Regions from separate parts of the Yersinia mollaretii ATCC 43969 genome, predicted to be linked through region 2. Evidence: predicted binding sites of a transcription regulator. Region 2 holds the regulator's gene; each other region holds the start of a gene.

Region 1 (7,769 bases), 1.1 Mb from region 2:
TTATCTCCGGTTTTACCGGCGGCACTGCCCTCCGCGGGTTTATGGCCATGGGTATGGTCAATGGGATCGCTGGTATTGATTTCGTTGCTGGTGGGTATTCGCCCTTATCGGCAACTGTTGGCGACACAGCCACTGCGGGTTTTACGCCGCGATGTGTCGGCGAATGTCTGGCCGCTGCGTTACTTTATTCCCGCGATGATGGTGATCGTGGTGGGGCTGTTGGCACTACTGATGGGCGGCAACGCCCTGCTGTGGGCCATTCTCGGTGGCATGGTGGTGTTGGCGTTACTGCTCGGCGTGATTGGCTGGGGCGGTTTATTGTTGTTGCGCCGTCTGACCGTCACCCGCTTATCACTGCGGTTAGCCATCAATCGCTTGCTACGCCAGCCGTGGATGACACTGACGCAACTGGCCGCATTTTCTTTATCTTTTATGCTGTTGGCGCTGCTATTAGTGTTGCGCGGGGATTTGCTGGATCGCTGGCAACAGCAGCTGCCGCCAGATAGCCCGAACTACTTCTTGCTGAATATGACACCACAACAGGTGCCGCAAGTGACCGAATTCCTGGCGCAGCATCAGATCACCCCTTCGACCTTCTACCCGATTGTTCGGGTGCGATTGAGTGAAATTAACCAGCAACTGGCGACTGAGCGGGTCCATGAAGATGATCCCGGCGGTGAAGCGGTTAACCGTGAATTGAATCTGACTTGGCAGCAGGATTTACCGCCGCACAACATTTTAACTGCGGGTCAGTGGCCACCGAAGGCGGATGAAGTGTCGATGGAGAAGGGGATTGCGGATCGACTGGGGATTAACATCGGCGATAAGCTGACATTCAGTGGCGATACGCAATCATTCGAGGCCATTGTGAGCAGCATTCGTCAGGTGGACTGGGAGAGTCTGCGGCCTAATTTCTACTTTATCTTCCCGCCGGGTGCGCTGGATAAGCAGCCACAAACTTGGCTGACTAGTTTCCGTTATCAGGGGGATGGCGAAGCGCTGACGCAATTGAACCGCCAGTTCCCGACCCTCAGCTTGCTGGATATCGGAGCGATGCTAAAACAGGTCGGGCAGGTGTTACAACAGGTTAGTCGTGCGCTGGAAGTGATGGTGGTGCTGGTGATTATTTGTGGCACTTTGCTGCTATTGGCACAGGTACAGGTAGGAATGCGCCAGCGTCGTCAGGAATTGGTGGTCTACCGCACGCTCGGCGCGAGTAAACGCTTACTTCGAGGCACCTTATGGTGGGAGTTTGCTCTGCTAGGAGGAGTGGCAGGTTTGGCGGCAGCCATCGGCGCGGAAGCGGCGCTTTGGGCATTACAGCGGCTCGTCTTTGACTTCCCATGGCAGCCTAACTGGGTCATGTGGTGGCTATTACCGTTGGCGGCGGCGCTGCTGTTGTCACTCTGTGGCGGCTGGCTGGGGGCGCGGTTGTTGCGGGGCAGGGCTTTGTTCCGCAACTATGAGGGGTAGATTTTATTCGCGGGCAGCATGAGTTGCCCGCGAAATATTTACAGCTTCGTCTGCGCCCAGCGCAGGGCGTTTTGGTACTCCGCAGGCAGCAATGGTGCCAGCTCGGCGAGCGCGGTACTTAATGCTGCGCTATCGGGATCATTCAAATTCAAATGACCCACCTTGCGCCCTTCGCGCACCTCTTTTTCGTACCAGTGCAGATGCACCAAAGGCAGCGACAACCACTGGGTATTGACGGCAGTGCCAATCAGATTGACCATTGCAGATGGGGTGTTCACCACCGGCTTGGGCAGCGGCAAGTCCAAAATGGCGCGCAGATGCAGCTCAAACTGGCTGATGGAGGCACCATTTTGAGTCCAGTGACCACTGTTATGCACTCGTGGCGCTAACTCATTGATCAGCAAACTGTCACCGACGATAAAGCACTCCATCGCCATCACGCCGACATAATTCAACTCATCCATAATGGCCGAGAGCATGGTTTCCGCTTGCTGCTGTAAACGGCTATCTGGCTGGGGGAGTGCGACACTGATGCGCAAGATGCCATCTTCGTGCAAATTGTGAGTCAGCGGGTAAAAAACAGATTTATCCTGATGGCTACGCGCACCAATCAGCGACACTTCGCCAGAGAAATTAATGCCCTGCTCGACAATACACTCGCCGTAAGCATCTGCGGGCAAAGTCTCTTGCTCACCCGAGCGCAAACGCCACTGGCCCCGGCCATCATAGCCGCCGACCCGACGTTTCACGATGGCGAGTTCGCCCAGTGTGGCGAAAACCTGTGGCCATTCGCTGGCACTGGCCAATAACTGCCAAGGGGCTGTTGCCAGATTTAGGCTATCGAGTAACTGTTTTTGGGTCAGGCGATCAGCTAAACGGGGGAAAATATCGCGGTTCACAAACGCGGTATGGGTGGCTAGCTCGCGGGTTAAGGCCGTTTCCGGCCAGCGCTCAATCTCAGCGGTAATCACACTGTGCTGATACGGCACCGCTTCTGGCTCGGCATCCAAACCCACCGGATACACGGCAATGCCCAGTGGTTCGCCAGCTTGGCGCAACATACGCCCTAACTGACCATTACCTAATACGCAAACCGGCTTCATGCTTCCTCCCTCGGATCGGGATTATCTAGCACTTCATCAGTTTGGTTTTGACGCCAGTGAGCCAAACGGCCAGCTAATTCAGGGTCATGCAGCGCCAATATTTGAGCCGCGAGCAGTGCCGCATTCGCCGCGCCTGCTTTGCCAATAGCCAGTGTTCCCACCGGTATACCGCGTGGCATCTGCACAATGGAGTAGAGGCTATCGACGCCACTTAAGGCCGCACTTTGCACCGGTACACCCAAAACCGGCACCAGTGTTTTAGCCGCCAGCATCCCCGGCAAATGAGCAGCACCGCCCGCGCCCGCAATAATGACATGTAAGCCATTGGCGTCCGCTTGTTCGGCAAAACTGAACAGTTTGTCGGGGGTTCTGTGGGCAGAAACCACTTCGACATGAAACGGTACATTGAGCGTGGTGAGCACGTCGGCGGCGAACTGCATGGTGGCCCAGTCACTTTTGGACCCCATTACGATAGCGATTTTAACCCCGGCTGCATAAGCCGAATCGAGGTTGGCTCCCATGAGGGTAAGGCTCCTGTGATTGCGCAAGCGTCGGCCAGAACGAAGGTCGATATCGTGGCTGGCGATGAGGGCGTAGAGCATATCATGAGCCAAAGACGAGGAAAACGGTTGCGTCGCGGCTTTTAGTGGGATTTTGCGGTTTTTTTAGTGGTGCGGTGATGGTAAATCGCGCGGCAATTATTGGCCGCGGGCGGTTAAAACGGAAATTTAATCAACTCAACACTTTCGGCGGTGACTTTTACCATCGAGCCTTCAACATGCCAGGCCCCCAAAACCACCCGATGTGCGGTTGCTGTGGGCAGCTCTACCTGATGAACCGCCGGGCGATGAGTATGCCCATGAATCATCCAACTGACCTGATGGCGCTGAAATGCATCAATAACAGCTTGGGGATTCACATCCATGATGAGTTGCGACTTACCGCTATTATTCTGTTGGCTTTGATTGCGCATATAAGCGGCAATCCGTAAGCGAAAACGCAGCGGGAGCCATAGGAAGAGTTTTTGAATCAGGGGGTTGTGCACTCTGCGGCGAAAATGCTGATAATCGGCATCATCGGTACATAAAGTATCACCATGCAAAATCACTATTCTGCGGCCATACAGCTCAACGACCACTTCTTCCGCGAGTAACGTCATGCCACTTTCAGCTGCAAAGCGTTTGCCGAGCAGAAAATCGCGGTTACCGTGAATAAAATAGCAGGGCACACCCTGTTGCTGGAGTGATTTTAACGCGCTAGCGACTTGCCGATAGAGTGGCTCGGGATCATCATCGCCAATCCAAGACTCGAATAAATCGCCAAGGATATATAAAGCATCAGCATGAATAGCATCGCGCTGTATAAAATGCAGGAAACCGGCAGTAATTGCCGGTTCCTGAACGCTAAGATGCAAATCTGCAATAAAAAGCGTGCTCATTAAGTCGCTATTACTCGCTTACAGTAACGCTTTTAATAATGACGTCTTCTTTTGGCACATCCTGATGCATACCGCTACGGCCTGTCGCGACGTTTTTGATTTTCTCAACCACGTCCAAACCCTCAGTCACTTCAGCAAATACGCAATAACCCCAACCATCTGGGCGCTCTGAACGGAAGTTCAGGAAGTCATTATCTGCGACATTAATAAAGAACTGAGCAGTGGCAGAGTGTGGATCATTGGTACGTGCCATTGCCAGCGTGCCACGGGTGTTTTTCAGACCGTTATTGGCTTCGTTCTTGATAGGAGCATCTGTCTCTTTCTGATTCATGCCCGGCTCGAAACCACCGCCTTGAATCATGAAACCATCAATAACACGGTGGAAAATAGTGTTATCATAGAAACCTTTACGGCAGTAGTTCAGGAAGTTCTCAACGGTAACCGGCGCTTTATCCGCGAAGGTATTGACGACGATATCGCCGTGATTAGTATGAAACGTGACCATAATAATATTCCTGCTAGTGTGTAAATAAGTGTATTCACAAATGGGTCGAAACCCTTTAGACGGCTCTTATATCATATCTCTGAGATTGAGTCAGCACTGGAAACACGGCTTATAGGGGCGAAAAAGTGCTGTATCACGGGCCGATTTACCGCATAATCTGATGATATCTTGTTTATCGATGCGTACCGCAAAATAAAACCACGGAATGTCCCAATGCTAAAGATTTTTAATACACTGAGTCGCCAAAAAGAGGAATTCAAGCCTATCCATGCCGGTAAAGTGGGTATGTATGTATGCGGGATCACTATTTATGACCTGTGTCACATTGGGCATGGGCGCACTTTTGTCGCTTTCGACGTTGTTGCGCGTTATTTGCGTTATTTAGGTTACTCGCTGACGTATGTCCGCAATGTCACTGATGTTGACGATAAAATCATCAAACGTGCGATTGAAAACAGTGAAACCTGCGAGCAGTTGACCACGCGCATGCTGGCGGAGATGCATAAAGACTTCGATGCATTAAATCTCCAACGGCCTGATTTAGAGCCGCGTGCGACCCACCATATTCCTGAAATCATCGAGATGACCGAGCGGTTAATCGCCCGTGATCACGCCTATGTGGCGTCAAATGGCGATGTGATGTTCGCCGTAGACAGTGACCCGGATTACGGCCTGCTGTCTCGTCAGGATCTGGATCAGCTACAGGCCGGTGCGCGAGTTGAGGTGGCTGATGTCAAACGCAATCCGATGGATTTCGTGCTGTGGAAAATGTCTAAACCGGGCGAGCCGAGCTGGCAATCTCCTTGGGGGCCGGGTCGCCCTGGCTGGCATATTGAGTGTTCAGCGATGAACAGTAAGCAGCTCGGTGCGCATTTCGATATCCACGGTGGCGGCTCTGATTTGATGTTCCCACATCACGAAAATGAGATTGCACAATCTACCTGTGCCCATGATGGCCCCTATGTGAATTACTGGATGCATTCCGGTATGGTGATGATTGACAAAGAAAAAATGTCAAAATCGCTGAATAACTTCTTCACTATTCGCGACGTACTGGCCTATTACGATGCTGAAACCGTGCGCTATTTCCTGATGTCTGGGCACTACCGCAGCCAACTGAACTACAGTGAAGAGAATCTCAAACAGGCTCGTGCTTCACTGGAGCGCTTATATACCGCACTACGTGGCACTGACGCGAACGCCACTCCAAAGGGGGGGGCTGAGTTCGAAGCGCGTTTCCGTGCGGCTATGGACGATGATTTCAATACACCAGAGGCATATTCTGTGCTGTTTGACATCGCCCGCGAAGTGAATCGCTTAAAAACTGAAGATATCACTGCGGCAAATGGTTTGGCAGCAGAACTGCGGAAGCTGGCCCATGTGCTGGGCTTGCTGGAACAAGATCCAGAGCTATTTTTGCAAAGTGGTGCGCAGACAGATAATGATGAAGTCGCGAAAATTGAAGCGCTGATTAAGCAGCGCAACGATGCCCGAAGCAGCAAAGATTGGGCGCTGGCCGACTCTGCCCGTGATCAATTGAATGAGCTGGGTATTGTGTTGGAAGATGGCCCACAAGGCACAACATGGCGTCGTAAATAGTACTGAGCTTAGGGGCTAGACAGGGGGGCTGTTTAGCTCACTAAAACTAAAAAATATTGCGGTTCTGGCGCTGACCAGTAACCGCAATTTTTTTGCCAATATCATTGGCATAAGCAAACTAAACTCGTGATTGTCGAGATTATTAGGCTTTAACCTGCACTTTCATGCCTTGAAACTCAACAACTTGGTCAGCAATGATTTTGCAGCGCTTGCGCGTTTCTACATTTCCGTCGACTTTTACCTGACCATCAGCGATGGCGGCTTTTGCTGAGGCACCGCTATCATTCCAGCCTTGCAACTTTAATAAGTCACACAGCTCAACGTGCGGGTGTTTTTCCAAATGAAAAATGTCCATTACTATCCTTTCAATCAATTATCGTTGATGTCGTGATATTCCTCGCAGGCTTGCAAGGTATTTTGTATCAGTGTCGCAACGGTCATTGGCCCAACGCCACCGGGAACCGGTGTAATCCAACCCGCACGTTCAACGGCGACATCAAATTCTACATCACCGACCACTTTACCACTTTCCAGTCGGTTAATGCCGACATCAATTACGATAGCGCCTGGTTTTATCCACTCACCGGGAATAAAACCGGGTTTACCCACCGCAACAACTAATAAGTCAGCATTTTCGACATGCTGGCGCAAATTTTTGGTAAAGCGATGCGTAACGGTCGTGGTGCAGCCAGCCAGCAGTAACTCAAGGCTCATTGGGCGACCCACAATATTGGATGCGCCGACCACGACAGCGTTTAGGCCGTAAGTGGGGATGTTATAGCGATCAAGCAGGGTCACGATACCACGTGGGGTGCAAGGGCGTAGCTTGGGGGCACGTTGGCATAAGCGACCCACGTTGTAAGGATGGAATCCGTCGACATCTTTATCGGGATGAATGCGTTCCAGCACTTTGACATTATCAATGCCAGCAGGCAGTGGTAGTTGTACCAGAATTCCATCGATCTCATTATCGCCATTCAATGAATCAATCAATGCTAGCAGTTCAGCTTCAGTGGTGGTTATCGGGAGGTCATAAGAGCGAGAGATAAAACCGACCTCTTCGCATGCCTTACGTTTGCTGGCGACGTATATTTGTGACGCCGGATTCTCGCCAACCAATACAACAGCAAGGCCGGGAGCTCGCTTACCTGTCGCCAGACGTTTCTGTACTAACGCAGCAACTTCGCTTCTGACCTGCTGCGCAATCGTTTTACCATCAATAATTTTTGCTGACATCAGTGGAGGGGTCCATCAATTGAAAAAAACAGGAATTTACCTATTTTGTCAGAAGCGGGGCGCGCTGTCAGGCGTATAATAACGATTAATTAACGATTAAATAGCCAGTTGATAAACAGTCAGGTGAAAACCCATTGACTCGAAAGCGACGGCCCGTATAATCCAACCCGCAACTGACTACCCACGGCGTTCTATGCTGCGGTGAATATCAAATGCGCCCTTAGCTCAGTTGGATAGAGCAACGGCCTTCTAAGCCGTAGGTCACAGGTTCGAGCCCTGTAGGGCGTACCATTTTCAAGTCAATACACCTCTACTGAATTCTCTTTTTATCCCTTATACTCCCTGAAATTACTGAATTTTTCTGTCACGAGTTCTATCGAAGTCAACTCAGTTATACCTAAATCAAGTGGTATCT
Region 2 (7,769 bases):
ATCTTCTTAATGGAATAGCGGGAGGGTGACCAATATAACTTGTTGACGGATGGTTGATTTAAGTCCATTGAAAGCATAAAAAGGCGGCAATTGTGAAGCCATTAACGTTTTCTCACAATATCGATTAGAATACTGTATGTCTTCGCTTTTTTATATCCTGAGTTTCGGCAATACTGTGACTCTTCATATTCATCTTAAGGCTAAGGTTGGTCGCGTTATTATGCGTTTAATACTTACGCTGTTTGTGCTGCTGTTTACTCAGCTATTCTTAAATCTGGCGCATGCGTCGCCGCAGGCACAGGTGTCGGCGGAGCAAAAGAAAGGCCAGATCAGTCAAGCCAGCCCTGATGATCGTAAAAAGCGAAAAGCCGATAAAAGCACCAAAAAAGCGAAAATAGCCAGCGATAAAACGTCCACCAGCAAAACCACCACAAATAAAACAACGGCCAATAATGATAAAAAGAAATTAGCCGCTAATACGACTAAAACGATTAAGAAGAAAGCGCAACAAGTCAGTAAACCCGCGACAAAAAAAACCAGCAGTACCAAAAAGACGAATATTAAAACTGCGGCTAACAAAACAACAGCGGCAGTCAAAAAGAGTCAAAAAGCGGCTTATGGTCGGCATCGAAATAAAACTCAAGGCAAAGCGAGCACCGAACTCGTCGCCAATAATAAAATTAAGCTCAGCCCTGCCCATAAAAAGCGCTATCAACACGCCAAACAAACCGCAATGAGTAAACTGATGAAACAAGTCGGTAAGCCTTATCGCTGGGGTGGCACCTCACCAAATACCGGTTTTGATTGCAGCGGACTGATTTATTACGCCTATAAAGATGTGATCAGAATAAAAATGCCGCGCACCGCTAATGAGATGTATCACTTGCGTGATGCCGCGCCAGTCAAACGGGCTGAATTAGAGAGTGGTGATCTGGTGTTCTTTAATATTGCTAATCGCGGCGTTGCCGATCATGTCGGCGTTTATTTAGGCAACGGCAAATTTATTCAGTCTCCACGCACCGGCGAAGAGATCCGTATTAGTATGCTGGATAACGACTACTGGCAAGATCATTATGTGGGCGCACGTCGCGTGGTCACACCAAAAACTATCCGCTAATCCTTCAACACACATCCGGCGGCGCTGTCGGGTGTGTGTTTCCTTACTCCCCCTATCTCAGTGACGACTCCTGAAGAGTTTGCATTCAATCCCCTTTCTAACCCTATGGTTTTCAATGTCATTCCTGTCGAAAGTTGTTAAGATTAATACCCACAACAAAAATACAACAATTATGCTTTACCCGCTCTTCGCCACATTATGGCCTGCGGCTATTGATGGGATTTGAGGAGCAAACACCCTGAGCAACCCCGAAAGGAGAGAGCTATGTCTTTTGAATTACCGGCATTACCTTATGCGCAAAATGCGCTGGAACCCCACATCTCAGCTGAAACGCTGGAATACCACCACGGAAAACACCACAATACCTATGTGGTTAATCTCAATAGTCTGATTAAAGAGACTGAGTTTGCGGGCAAGACACTGGAAGAGATCGTAAAAACCTCCAGCGGTGGCATCTTCAACAATGCGGCCCAAGTTTGGAACCACACTTTCTACTGGCACTGCCTGTCGCCAAATGGCGGTGGTGAGCCGACGGGTAAAGTGGCCGACGCCATTAATCAGTCATTCGGTTCATTTGCAGAGTTTAAAGCGCAGTTTACCGATGCCGCAGTGAAAAATTTTGGCGCAGGCTGGACTTGGCTGGTTAAAAAAGCAGATGGCACGCTGGCGATTGTCAGTACTTCTAATGCAGCAACCCCTCTGACCACAAATGATAAGCCATTGCTGACCGTCGATGTGTGGGAGCACGCTTATTATATTGATTACCGTAATGCGCGGCCAAAATATCTGGAGAATTTCTGGGCGCTGGTTAACTGGTCATTCGTTGAGAAGAATCTAGCCTGATAAGGCAATAAATGATAGGCGGTGTGTTAGCACATCAGCAGAAATAACTCAGGGCGGGTAAACCGCCCTACTTAATAATTTTACCGGCAAGCGGCTTAATTAATTCATTACCGCCACGAAGCTAAAGGCAATAATCATCGCCAGCGCACCAACAGTCGTAATCAGCGACATTTTCAGATTGGTATCCATAAAAACTCCTTAGCCGGTCAGTTTGTAGTAGGAAAAAGACACAAAGTTACTGTGTTAAATTATCTTCCCACAATTCAGAAAAAAAATCTTGTGCTCATTACGCACTTTATAACTTTGAATACCTCTTCCACTTTGACTCCAGATCAGACAAAATTCGCAGTTCATAACTGCATACCGACTAATAACGTCCAATAAATACTCTCAGACAAGCCGCTGATTCCATTTTCCAGCCCAATAATATGCATCTGTCTGAGTGTTTTCGAGTCTGCAGGCAAACGATTAACATCATACTTACCGACGGTAACAGGTAAGCTTAGGAGTCATTTTTTTATGGCAACGATTAAAGATGTGGCCAAACACGCGGGTGTGTCCACCACCACCGTTTCGCATGTGATTAACAAAACTCGTTTCGTCGCCGAAAATACCAAGGCTGCCGTGTGGGCAGCCATTAAAGAGCTGCATTATTCGCCCAGTGCTGTGGCCCGCAGTTTGAAAGTTAACCACACCAAATCCATTGGCTTATTGGCAACATCCAGCGAAGCGCCCTATTTTGCCGAAGTGATCGAAGCGGTTGAAAACAGCTGTTATAGCAAGGGTTACACGCTGATTTTATGTAACTCTCATAATAATCTGGATAAGCAGAAAGCCTATCTGGCGATGTTGGCACAAAAGCGTGTTGATGGGCTGTTAGTCATGTGTTCAGAATATCCCGAGCAACTGCTGGGGATGCTCGAAGATTATCGCAATATCCCGATGGTGGTGATGGATTGGGGAACGGCACGTGGCGATTTTACTGATTCTATTATTGATAATGCCTTTGAAGGCGGCTATTTGGCTGGCCGTTATCTGATTGAACGCGGTCATCGTGATATAGGCGCGATCCCCGGTCAGTTATCCCGCAATACCGGCGGTGGTCGCCATCAGGGCTTCCTTAAAGCACTGGAGGAGGCCAATATCACGGTGCGTGATGAATGGGTGGTTCAGGGCGATTTTGAACCGGAATCGGGTTATAAAGCCATGCATCAAATTCTGACACAGAAACATCGCCCGACCGCCGTGTTCTGTGGCGGGGATATTATGGCGATGGGCGCAATATGCGCAGCCGATGAGCTGGGCCTGCGAGTGCCGCAGGATATTTCGGTGATCGGGTACGATAATGTGCGTAATGCGCGCTATTTCTCCCCGGCACTCACCACCATTCATCAGCCGAAAGAGCGATTGGGCGAAACGGCCTTTGCGATGCTGCTCGACCGCATTGTCAGCAAACGCGAAGATCCCCAGACCATTGAGGTTCACCCGAAACTGGTCGAACGACGTTCTGTTGCCGATGGTCCGTTCCGCGATTATCGCCGTTAATCCTCTCCCGCCGATAGTACAGGCTGCTATCGGCGGTGATCTCCATCATCATCAGTCACGAGATGATGATAGAGTATCATCTTTCATCCACTCTGCATTTAACGTGACACTGTCACCCAAATACTCAAGCAGCCAAGCCAGTGCGGGCGAATGATTATTCTGCTCCCACGTCAGGCAGCACGGGCTATCCGGCAGCGGTTCCGCCAAGTTTAGCGCCGCCAGTTTCCCCTGCGCAATCAGTGGCGAAACCATATGGGCGGGCACCATGCCAACACATAACCCCTCACACAGGCAGTCGATCCCCGTCACCCAATCCGGAACCACCAGCCGCTGCTGATTATCTAGCGTCCAGGTGTCTCGTTTAGGCAAATTTCGCGCAGTATCTTCGAGGCAAAGTGAGGGATAAGGGCGGAGCTGATCATCGGTCAGCGGCCCGGTTAGCTGAGCTAATGGATGTTTGACACTCACCACACACTGCCAGCTTAAAAATCCCATATCACGAAAAACAAACCGCCCCCCAACAGGCACTGCGCGAGTAGCACCGATGGCCATTTCTGCCTGTCCATCGACCAATGCATCCCAGACACCATTGAATACTTCATAACGTACTCGTAATTCGATATCAGGAAAATGTCGATAAAAATCCAATACTAAGCGGCGACTGCGCTGGGGCTTGACGATTTTATCTATCACGATAGTTAATTCCCCCCGCCAACCATTCGCCACTTGTTGACATTGACGACGGGTGCCATTCATTTTTTTGATGACATCACGTGCTTCTTTGATAAAAACCAGACCTGCGGCGGTTAATTCTACGTCACGATGACGTCGTTCAAACAGCGGCACTGCCAGCCACTCTTCAAGTTGGCGCACGGTATAACTTATCGCCGATGGCACACGGTGCAATTCTTGTGCAGCAGCACTGAAGCTACCGGTACGCGCCACTGCGTCAACCACATCCAGTGAGTATTCGGACCACATTATTTTCTGCCCCTTCAGCTTAATCACTTAGCTATCAAATATTTTGACAGCATGGCGCAAATATTACCGTTTCACAACAGAATCACTCACCGGATAGAATGCCCTCCGCCACAAATTGCCTGCAACAATCTATTTACAACAGCAGCGCCTGCACATTTTCAAATAGAGAATAATAAAGAATGAAAACGACACCTAGCTTCATGTTCTATCTGGCTGGTTTAAGCATGTTGGGTTATCTGGCCACCGACATGTATTTACCCGCCTTTGGGGCCATGCAACAAGAACTGCAAACCTCCGCTGGATCCATCAGTGCTAGCTTGAGCATTTTTCTCGCGGGTTTTGCTATCGCCCAGCTTATCTGGGGGCCGGTATCTGATAAATTAGGCCGTAAGCCGGTGCTGTTAGCCGGACTGGGGTTATTTGCCCTCGGCTGTTTGGGGATTCTGTGGGTGGAAACGGCCACGCAACTATTGATCCTGCGCTTTATTCAGGCGGTGGGGGTCTGTTCTGCGGCCGTGAGCTGGCAAGCCTTGGTGGTGGATCGCTATCGTGACGGTAAAGCCAATCGTGTCTTTGCCACCATTATGCCATTGGTTGCGCTCTCTCCGGCGCTCGCCCCCCTGCTGGGTGCCTGGCTGTTAAACCACTTCAGCTGGCGCTCAATCTTTGTCGTCCTACTGGTCATCACACTGCTGCTACTGATTCCAACCGCACGGCTGAAAGAGCGGAAAAAATCCGTGACCGATAAGGCCGACCAACATAAGACGGCGATCAGTTTCTGGCAGTTGCTAAAATCTCCGGTATTTAGCGGCAATGTGATGATATTCGCCGCATGTAGCGCCGGATTTTTTGCTTGGTTAACCGGTTCACCTTTTATTCTGGGTGACATGGGATATGGCCCTAATGCCATCGGTTTGAGCTATGTTCCACAGACGCTGGCTTTCCTGTTAGGTGGATTCAGTTGCCGTAGCGCACTGACTCGCATTAAAGGGAATACCCTTCTGCCTTGGCTGTTAGCGGGGTATAGCACCAGTATGATCGCGCTCTATCTCATCGCGACCTTGACGACACCCACACTGGTAAGCTTACTTATTCCTTTCTGCATAATGGCGCTTGTGAATGGTGCCTGCTACCCTATTATCGTAGCGAATGCATTACTGCCTTTCCCGGCGAACACGGGCAAGGCCGCAGCGCTGCAAAACACGCTTCAGCTAGGGTTGTGTTTTGTTGCTAGCATGATGGTGTCCGCTTTTATTAGCCACGCGTTGCTGGCAACAGTGACAGTCATGCTGTCGACAGTGGTTTTAGCACTGGTGGGGTATGGCATCCATTGCTATGCCGTGCAAAAAGATAAAAAGGTATTAATTCCCAATGGAAATAGTCACTAAGTGACATGGATGCCGGGTGCGATTTATTATTGAGAAAGCATCCCGGCAAGCCTATACTCGGTTTAACCAGCTACAATATCATTAAAAAAAAGCGTTATCTTAAGGACTTTCTGTGCGCGTGGATTGCGTCACATTTACTCTTATGGATGAGTTGCCCTAAACCAAAATAGAATTAGGGTTTATTCTTATTCTTCCTCTGTCAGTAACGGATATCAGACACCAAGGTCACAACAGCCTAATTGGTATGTATTCGCGTATATAAACACTTATCGCGGGTCATAAGTCAGAAGAAAGTGATGGAGAAGCTATGAGTTCATCCTGTATAGAAGACCAGAGCATTCAAGAAAATCCGTGGTTCCGCATTGTGCAAGAGATGCTGAATCGGGCTGATATTGAGATCAATGGCTCACGCCCTTTCGACATTCGCGTTAATAACCCCGACTTCTTTAAGCGGGTATTACAAGAAGGATCTTTGGCATTAGGTGAGAGTTATATGGACGGCTGGTGGGAGTGCGATCGCTTGGATATCTTTTTCCAACGAGTTCTCCGTGCTGGGCTGGAAAATCAACTTCCACACCATCTCAAAGATACTTTACGTATTGCTGCCGCCCGCGTTATTAATTTGCAATCGAAGAAGCGTGCCTGGATTGTGGGTAAAGAGCATTACGACTTAGGTAATGATCTGTTTAGCCTAATGCTCGACCCCAATATGCAATACTCCTGCGGCTACTGGAAAGACGCCACCACCCTTGAACAAGCGCAGGAAAATAAGCTGCGGATGATTTGCGAAAAATTGCAATTAGCGCCGGGCATGAAGCTGCTTGATATTGGTTGCGGTTGGGGTGGTCTTGCCGCTTATGCCGCCCGGCATTACGGAGTATCAGTCTCAGGTGTGACCATCTCGGCGGAGCAGCAAAAATTGGCGCAAGAGCGCTGCGAAGGTTTGGATGTCACCATTTTGCTGCAAGACTATCGTGACCTGAATGAACAGTTCGACCGCATTGTTTCGGTGGGGATGTTCGAGCATGTCGGGCCAAAGAATTATCGCACCTATTTTGATGTGGTACATCGCAATTTAAAACCAGATGGGTTGTTCTTACTGCACACCATTGGTGCGAATCGGACTGATCTCAGTATTGATCCGTGGATTAATAAATATATCTTCCCTAATGGTTGTCTGCCGTCCGTAAAACATATTGCTCAGGCCAGCGAACCTTATTTCATTATGGAGGACTGGCATAATTTCGGTGCAGATTATGACCGAACGTTGATGGCTTGGTATGCGCGTTTCCAAGCGGCATGGCCAAGTCTGGCGGAGAATTACTCATCTCGATTTGAACGGATGTTTAGCTATTATCTGAATGCCTGTGCTGGGGCATTCCGCGCCAGAGACATTCAATTATGGCAAGTTTTGTTTAGCCCTAATGGCGTCGAAGGCGGTATTCGGGTTCCCCGTTAACAGCGCCGTTGTTTAAGCATAAATAATTTAATAGCAGGGGTGTCTCTGCCCCCTGCTTTACTTTTATTCTACTGTGACTCTGACTTACCCACGCACCGCTTTTTCGACTGACTCTGCCACGTCCGCAATATTACGCTGCGCCAGTACTCGCTCAACAGTATCGACCACCGCCTGCGTTTGTGGATCTATCTCGATGTTCACCCGATGCCCTAAACGCTTTTTACCGAGTGTGGTACGCGCCAGTGTCTCAGGGATTAGATGCACACAAAAACGGTTGCCTATCACTTCACCGATAGTCAGACTAATACCATCAATGCCGATAAAACCTTTGTGCAATACATATTTCATCAAGTCGTCGCTGGGCATACGAAACCAAATCTGACGATTATTTTCTGATGTATATATTTTGGTGATCTCAGCGGTACAAATAATATGG
Region 3 (7,769 bases), 870 kb from region 2:
CCAGATCCGCCTGTTGCAGTAACAGTGGCATATTCAGGTCAATCAATAAGGTACCATTGCGGCCACGGCGTTCAACGATGATGGCTCCATCCGCTTCCAGCACTTTTAAGGCGTGCTGCACAACACCGACGGAGATGCCGAAATCTTCTGATAATTCATCAATAGTTTTCAGTCGATTGCCGGGGCGCTCACCAATTAAATAGCGCGCCATAGATACTAATGCCAACCCTTCTTTTTTTATGAATTTCTTACTCATGGTAGGTCAATTCAGCCTTATTACACTCAGCAACATCCCTTACGAAGTTGAAGTCTTACGACAACACCAAGTTCCTTGGGGATAAATTATATTACCGAGTCATAAATAGTGAGGGGATAATTTTAGCCACATCAATAACTTTCAGTTATATGAATATTGAGACATTCATCCGAATGTCTCATCGTGGCAATATTAAGTTAGGATATATGAGATCTAAATCACGTTCTACCAAATTTAAGTACAATAATCAGACGGAATTTATGGCGCGGAAATATGTGAAAGGCCGAATGACCTCTCACAGAAAATTAAATAAAATTCAATAATTAAATCACTTTATGCGGCCCGAAACATTCATAGTGAATTCGTTCGGATGCAACCCCTTGTGCCAATAATTGACGCCCGGCAAATTGCATAAATCCTAGTGGGCCACAGAAGTAATAATGTCGGTTGGGATCGGCCGCCAACCACTGATGTGAACTGAGGTCCATCACCCCTTTGCTGTGATAATCCTCCCCCGGATTATCTTGCGCGGTGGGTTCGCGATACCAAATGTGGCGGCTGAGATTAGGCATATTTTCTGCTATCGCCGCGACTTCATTGGCGAATGCATGAACACGGCCATTTTCAGCGGCGTGCAGCCAATGCACTGATGCGGCATGTTGCTGGTCGTGCAGGGAATTAAGCATACTCAACATCGGGGTTTGGCCCACGCCGGCGGAGATCAGCGCCACTGGGGTATCCGGTGAGATATCCAGAAAGAAATCACCACGAGGAGGCGCGATACGTACCGTGTCGCCTTCGTTCAGTTGTTGGTGTAAATAGTTAGAGACTGTGCCTTGCTCTTCACGTTTCACCGCAATGCGGTAAGTCTTGCCGTTTGGTGCGGCGGTCAGTGAGTATTGGCGAATTTCCTGATACTCGAGCTGCTCATCTTCAATATAAATACCCAGATATTGACCCGGTTTGAAATCCAGCACTCGGCCACCATCTTCTGGTGCGAGCACGAAGCTGCAAATCACCTCACTCTGCATCTCTTTTTTGATGATGCGGAAGCGGCGCAACGTTCTCCATCCACCAGTACTTTTTTCACCTTGTTGATAAATCTGATTTTCCCGCTGAATAAACACATCAGCCAGTACCCCATACGCTTTCCCCCAAGCATCTAGCACTTCCTGACCGGGTGAGAACATTTCATCCAGCGTGCTGATTAAATGATGGCCGACGATAGCATAGTGCTCTGGCTGAATATTTAGGCTGGTATGTTTCTGGGCAATTCGCTCGACGGCGGGCAGCAAGGCGGCAAGATTGTCGATATTCGCCGCGTAAGCGCAAAGGGCGTTGAATAGCGCTTCACGCTGATCACCATTTATCTGATTGCTCATATTGAATATGTGCTTTAGCTCGGGGTTGTGCTCGAACATGCGATCGTAGAAATGCGCGGTCAGTTTAGGGCCGGTGGCGGCCAGCAATGGGATGGTGGATTGAACGGTGGCGATGGTTTGGTGGTCAAGCATGGTGACTCCTTGGTCATTTTATCCCTTGGTACTCAAAGCCGAAGCTAAAAGTATTTTGGGTTTTTATCGTGTGCAATTTAATACATGTATTTTAAATGCATCTTATAGTTTGCCCCCTCATTTGTAAATGCACTTTGTCGTTATAGGGGATTAGAGTGGCATCTCAGCTCACATAATGTGAAAAAAGCACATGATGAATGTGAGGATAATTCCCTTGCCTTGGATGAACCTTGAACAGCTCAAAGCCTTACCCAGTCTGGAGCCAATCGTTTGCGTAAAAACCTCTGTCAAGACCTATCATAACGAGGGGGAAACAGTTTACACTGTGGGTCAGAACCCAAACGGGTGACCTTCAAGGTATATTTTGTTAGCTAAGTCAGGAGAGCCGGATGTTAAAGCGTGAAATGAACATTGCCGATTATGATGCAGATCTATGGCGTGCAATGGAGCAAGAAGTGGTGCGTCAGGAAGAGCACATCGAACTGATTGCGTCTGAGAACTACACCAGCCCGCGTGTTATGCAGGCGCAGGGTTCTCAGTTGACGAACAAATATGCTGAAGGCTATCCGGGCAAGCGTTACTACGGTGGCTGTGAGTATGTTGACGTGGTTGAGCAACTGGCTATCGACCGCGCGAAAGAGCTGTTTGGCGCTGATTATGCCAACGTTCAGCCACACTCAGGCTCACAAGCGAACGTCGCGGTTTACTCCGCATTGCTGCAACCGGGTGACACGGTTCTGGGGATGAATCTGGCACACGGCGGCCACCTGACTCACGGCTCTCCAGTGAATTTCTCCGGCAAACTGTACAATATCGTGCCTTATGGCATCGACGAATCGGGTCAGATTGATTATGACGATCTGGCACGTCAGGCTGAAAAACATAAACCAAAAATGATCATCGGCGGCTTCTCTGCCTATTCCGGTATCGTTGATTGGGCAAAAATGCGTGAAATTGCAGATAGCATTGATGCATGGCTGTTTGTGGATATGGCTCACGTAGCCGGTCTGGTGGCTGCGGGTGTCTACCCTAACCCCGTTCCTCATGCACATATCGTGACTACCACCACGCACAAAACACTGGCTGGCCCACGCGGCGGCTTGATTTTGGCGAAAGGGGGAGATGAAGACCTCTACAAAAAACTGAATTCATCTGTTTTCCCTGGCAATCAGGGTGGTCCATTGATGCACGTTATCGCGGGTAAAGCGGTCGCGCTGAAAGAAGCCATGGAACCTGAGTTCAAGATTTACCAGCAGCAAGTGGCTAAAAACGCCAAAGCTATGGTGTCGGTGTTCTTGGATCGCGGCTACAAAGTGGTTTCTGGCGGTACTGAAAACCACCTGTTCTTGCTGGATCTGGTGGATAAAAATATCACCGGTAAAGATGCTGATGCTGCTTTAGGCCGCGCCAATATCACTGTGAACAAAAACAGCGTACCTAATGATCCGAAAAGTCCGTTTGTGACTTCCGGTGTGCGTATTGGTAGCCCAGCGATTACCCGCCGTGGCTTCAAAGAGGCAGAGTCTCGCGAACTGGCTGGCTGGATGTGTGATGTGTTGGACAACATCAACGATGAAGCAACCATTGAACGTGTGAAGCAAAAAGTCTTGGATATCTGCGCCCGTTTACCGGTTTACGCATAATATTGTCGGATTTGTTTTAATTGCCAAATTTGCTTTAGCCGAATAAAAACCCGCGAAAATGCGGGTTTTTTTATGTGTGTCAGAGGGCAACCAAGACCATTGCATAATGCGCGGGATATCGCATCGCTTGTGAGCATTTTGTCAATCTTGTGGCTTAAGTGTGAACTTAACCTCAAACTCCATGTTTACATACTGACAAAGTTGCTAGCAGACGGGGCCTCTGTCACAGTGATGGCTGACCTCGGAGGGATTCATGGTATTACAATCAACACGTTGGCTGTCACTCAGCTACTTCACCTATTTCTTTTCTTATGGCATTTTCCTGCCTTTTTGGGGCATCTGGTTACAAGGGGAAGGGATACCCCCTGAAACTATTGGTATTTTACTGGGCGCGGGGTTAATTGCCCGATTTCTTGGCAGTCTGTTGATTGCCCCCAGTGTTAAAGATCCTTCCCATCTGGTAACAGCTATTCGCATTTTGTCACTGCTGACACTGGTGTTTGTGGTCGGTTTTTGCTTTGGCCATGGTTGGGCATGGTTGATGCTGGTGATCGCCGGATTTAACCTATTTTTTGGCCCATTGGTGCCACTGACTGATGCGCTAGCGGCCACTTGGCAGAAACAGATCACCATGGATTACGGCAAAGTCCGGCTATGGGGATCGTTAGCTTTTGTTATCGGTTCGGCGTTGACTGGTCAATTGGTCTCCATTTGGGGTCATCCTGCCATTCTCTATAGCCTGATTTTTGGTGTTTCAGCCATGTTGCTGGGCGCACTACTGAAACCTAATGTGATGCCACAGGGTGAGGTTAAGCATCGTAATGTGGTCGCCACTCACTGGAAGGTGCTGCTGTCTGATTCACAAGTGTGGCGCTTTTTACTCTGTGTCACCTTATTGCAAGGTGCACACGCCGGTTATTACAGTTTCAGCTCCATTTACTGGAAAGAGGCGGGCTATTCTGCTGCGACCATTGGCTATTTATGGTCGTTAGGGGTGGTGGCCGAGATTCTGGTTTTCGCGTTCAGTAATGTGCTATTTCGTCGCTGGACTGCCCGTGGTCTGCTGCTGCTTTCTGCCATTACCGGGATTATTCGTTGGAGCCTAATGGCCTCAACCACTGAGCTGCCGTGGCTCATTTTGATTCAAATCCTGCATTGTGGTTCGTTTACCGTCTGCCATTTAGCGGCGATGCGGTTTATTGCCGCACGGCGTGGGGCAGATGTGATCCGCTTACAATCGGTCTATTCAGCACTGGCAATGGGCGGGGGGATTGCGGTGATGACCGTGATATCCGGTTTCCTGTTTGAGCATTATCAAGGAGGCGTGTTCTGGGTGATGGCATTGATTGTGATTCCGGCGCTGTTTATTCGCCCTCAAGTGGCAGCGAGTCAGGAAGAGCAAACCGACTAAGGCAATTCCAGCACGTTGCGTAACTGCTTGTTTTGTTTGTCACTTAGTGGCAAGAACACCTGAATCAGTGGCGGGGCTGATTCAGGTTGGCGTACCGCATAAGGTGTGAGCACCACCGCTGTGCCTGGTGGCGCGCCGGATTGCAGATAAACATCATGGGGCAAATACTTAATATGCAACGGCAGTAGGGTTAACTCGCGAACCTGTTGCTCCACCTGCTGTTCCAATTGCGGGTTATTTCGCGTCAGCAGTAAAATCTGCTTCTCCTGCAAGGCATTTTCCTGCATCAGCCACGCACCAAAGCTAATGGCAATCAGGCCAACTTCGTCGGTGGAAAATTCAATCTGATACTCCTGTTCGAAAATAATCAGCGCTTGTTTGGTGATCCGTAGCAGCCGGGGATATTTACGGATCACCTCTTCCAGTAATGAATTATCAATACCGATATTGAAATAACAGCGCTCAATGGCGGGGGCCAGATGGGCAAAGAGCTGGCTGATCAGCGTGTCATTACTGCCGAGAGTCATACCTGAAAGTTGCTGAAAACGCGCGATCAACAGATAAATAGCCTCAATCAGGCGGTTATCTTCCGCTGATTGAGTGCTGTGATAGCTGTGCGCTTTAATCATCGTCAACATCAGGATCAGGATATCCCGTTCAACCTTATCCAGCGGATGACCCAATAGCGAGTGGCCTAACAGTGGATTAAGTGAATCATACAAACTGTCAGCCGCCGCTAACGCGGGTTTACATTTTAACCACTGTTGCTGGGTGAGTGAGAGTTCAGGCGGTGCTTGCTGCTGACTTTCCCAAGTACAATAGGCTAAATAGAGCTGTAAAAACTGGCGATCTTTGTCATTGAGCTGCCGATTAAGGTGCGGTTCGCACTGGCTGACGACGTGGGGTAAATGCTGCGATAGCACCGAGTCATCCCACGACAATGCTTGATATAGGCTGGGGGCAAACTGGTTCTCAACGAAATGCGGGCAATAGCGCAAGCCACGCCGCAACCAATGAATCAGGCAGAGTCTTTGGTCGAGGTGACTCCCCTGAATCACGCAATGATCGTTGCTATCGGCACTGAGCTGCAAATGGTAGAAACGCTGGATTTCGTTAGCCACCTCGGCTATATCTTGCCGGGTAGTCGGTATCCCGACCCCATTGAATTGGCTGATAGTTTCCAGTGGCACCTTGCGCGCAGGCATAAACAGCATGAGCACCATATGACAGCGCCGTTGTTGGCTTGATAGTGGTTGATCGGATAACAGGGGCACAGAAGAAGTCTCCAAGCGCATATAACCTTCCGTGATGGATGTGTTGTTATTCATCATCCTTAAGCATAGCAAAAGAGATTCTATCCGTTTTAATGAGTCGATGAGCTTTTACATCGATTTACATCATAGTTACCGTAGAGTATCCAAGGATTGATTAATGCATGATATGTTATATCGTTACTATTTAGTCGTAATGAACCGACTATTGGCCTTACTACTCGCGGGGAGCGCCGTTATTTATAGCCCATTGGCTGGGGCGCATCCGCACAGTTTTATTGATATGGACGCCACTTTCGTCAGTGAAAAACAGAGGCTGGTGGGGGTGAAAATGGTCTGGACGATGGATGAAATCACCTCGGCCGATCTGCTCTATGACGCAGAAAATGCCAAAAGTGACTCTGAAATCTGGAAAAAATTGGCCGCTGAAGTGATGGCAAATGTGTTGGGGCAGCACTACTTCACGGATATTTACCGTGATGGTAAACCAGTGAAATATAAAAATTTACCGACAGAGTATCACTTGTCCCGTAAGGGGCATCAGGCGGTGTTGGAGTTTGTGATGCCACTGGCCGAGCCACAGCCGCTGGTGGGTAAACCTTTTATTATCTCAACTTACGACCCGACCTATTTTGTGGATATGACCTATGACGGTAACAAGGCGGTCAGGTTATCGGCTGAAATGGAAAAAAGCTGCCAGTTGACCCTATTCACGCCGAACCCCAATAGCTCATTACAGGCCTATGCGTTGTCGTTGGATAAAAGTGATTCCCCAGGAGAAGATATGGAACTTGGAAAACAATTCGCACAACGGATAACTGTGCAATGTCAGTAGGTATCACAGCGGCTACGCGGCAGCGGCATTGGGTGATAAACCTCTGGCCACTGTTGCTGTTTTTATTGCTGCTGGCTGGCGCGGCACAAGTGGCATGGCTCTATTGGCCTGAACTGCTGTTCAAAACCGTGGTTTGGCAAAAAAGTATGCATCAACAGATGGCGCAGTTACTGCAACAGGTCAAGGAGAATCCTCATCAGACTGGCATGGCGCTGATGATGTTCAGCCTGATCTATGGGGTACTCCATGCGGTGGGGCCGGGGCACGGTAAAGTGGTGATAATCACTTATCTGGCAACCCATCCAGCGCAGCTAAAAGGTAGCCTGAAACTGACCTTTGCCGCCTCGATACTGCAAGGTGGGGTGGCTATCTTGCTGGTCACATTATTGCTGGGGGTTTTGCAACTCTCCTCCCGCTATCTGCACCAAAGTAGTTTCTGGCTGGAGAAGGGGAGTTTCTTACTGGTGATTGCATTGGGCGTTTTGCTCTGTTTTCGCGCCATAAAACGGCTTTATCAGCAGGTAAAAGCGCTAAAACCGCAGAAAATCACTATCAAGCGGATACAGCCTCTGGAGGCCGATCATGTCCACAGTGACGACTGCGGCTGTGGGCATCGCCATCTGCCCAGCGCCCAAGAGCTACAGGCGGGTGATGACTGGCGCACCCGTTTGGCGATTGTATTGGCGATGGGGATGCGGCCCTGTTCCGGTGCGATTATGGTGCTGCTGTTTGCCAAGGTAATTGGAGTATATTGGTGGGGCATTTTATCGGCCATCGCCATGGCAATCGGGACATCACTCACCATCTCGCTGTTGGCCCTTTTTGTACACTATGCGCGG

What was found. The regulator PurR, encoded in region 2, represses purine synthesis genes. The targets are predictions, from matches to a motif close to CANGCAAACGTTTGCNTG.
Region 1: purE (5-(carboxyamino)imidazole ribonucleotide mutase) is a predicted target of PurR. The motif match lies at 3,195-3,212, and genes of this name have one in related genera.
Region 3: glyA (serine hydroxymethyltransferase) is a predicted target of PurR. The motif match lies at 2,030-2,047, and genes of this name have one in related genera.

Annotation. Positions count from the first base shown of each region.
Region 1 is NZ_CP054043.1:2,513,983-2,521,751, forward strand. Features, by position in the region: gene ybbP (putative ABC transporter permease subunit YbbP) at 1-1,473, shown strand, start outside; gene purK (5-(carboxyamino)imidazole ribonucleotide synthase) at 1,512-2,576, opposite strand; gene purE (5-(carboxyamino)imidazole ribonucleotide mutase) at 2,573-3,097, opposite strand; gene HRD69_RS11120 (UDP-2,3-diacylglucosamine diphosphatase) at 3,292-4,014, opposite strand; gene ppiB (peptidylprolyl isomerase B) at 4,025-4,519, opposite strand; gene cysS (cysteine--tRNA ligase) at 4,733-6,118, shown strand; gene ybcJ (ribosome-associated protein YbcJ) at 6,261-6,473, opposite strand; gene folD (bifunctional methylenetetrahydrofolate dehydrogenase/methenyltetrahydrofolate cyclohydrolase FolD) at 6,488-7,354, opposite strand; tRNA gene HRD69_RS11145 (tRNA-Arg) at 7,569-7,645, shown strand.
Region 2 is NZ_CP054043.1:3,636,919-3,644,687, forward strand. Features, by position in the region: gene HRD69_RS16230 (C40 family peptidase) at 221-1,117, shown strand; gene sodB (superoxide dismutase [Fe]) at 1,382-1,960, shown strand; gene cydH (cytochrome bd-I oxidase subunit CydH) at 2,060-2,149, opposite strand; gene purR (HTH-type transcriptional repressor PurR) at 2,480-3,505, shown strand; gene punR (DNA-binding transcriptional activator PunR) at 3,557-4,486, opposite strand; gene punC (purine nucleoside transporter PunC) at 4,666-5,874, shown strand; gene cfa (cyclopropane fatty acyl phospholipid synthase) at 6,182-7,333, shown strand; gene HRD69_RS16265 (riboflavin synthase) at 7,418-7,769, opposite strand, start outside.
Region 3 is NZ_CP054043.1:4,509,291-4,517,059, reverse strand. Features, by position in the region: gene yhfZ (GntR family transcriptional regulator YhfZ) at 1-256, opposite strand, end outside; gene hmpA (NO-inducible flavohemoprotein) at 580-1,770, opposite strand; gene glyA (serine hydroxymethyltransferase) at 2,160-3,413, shown strand; gene HRD69_RS20015 (3-phenylpropionate MFS transporter) at 3,667-4,824, shown strand; gene csiE (stationary phase inducible protein CsiE) at 4,821-6,119, opposite strand; gene HRD69_RS20005 (DUF1007 family protein) at 6,265-6,930, shown strand; gene HRD69_RS20000 (nickel/cobalt transporter) at 6,921-7,769, shown strand, end outside.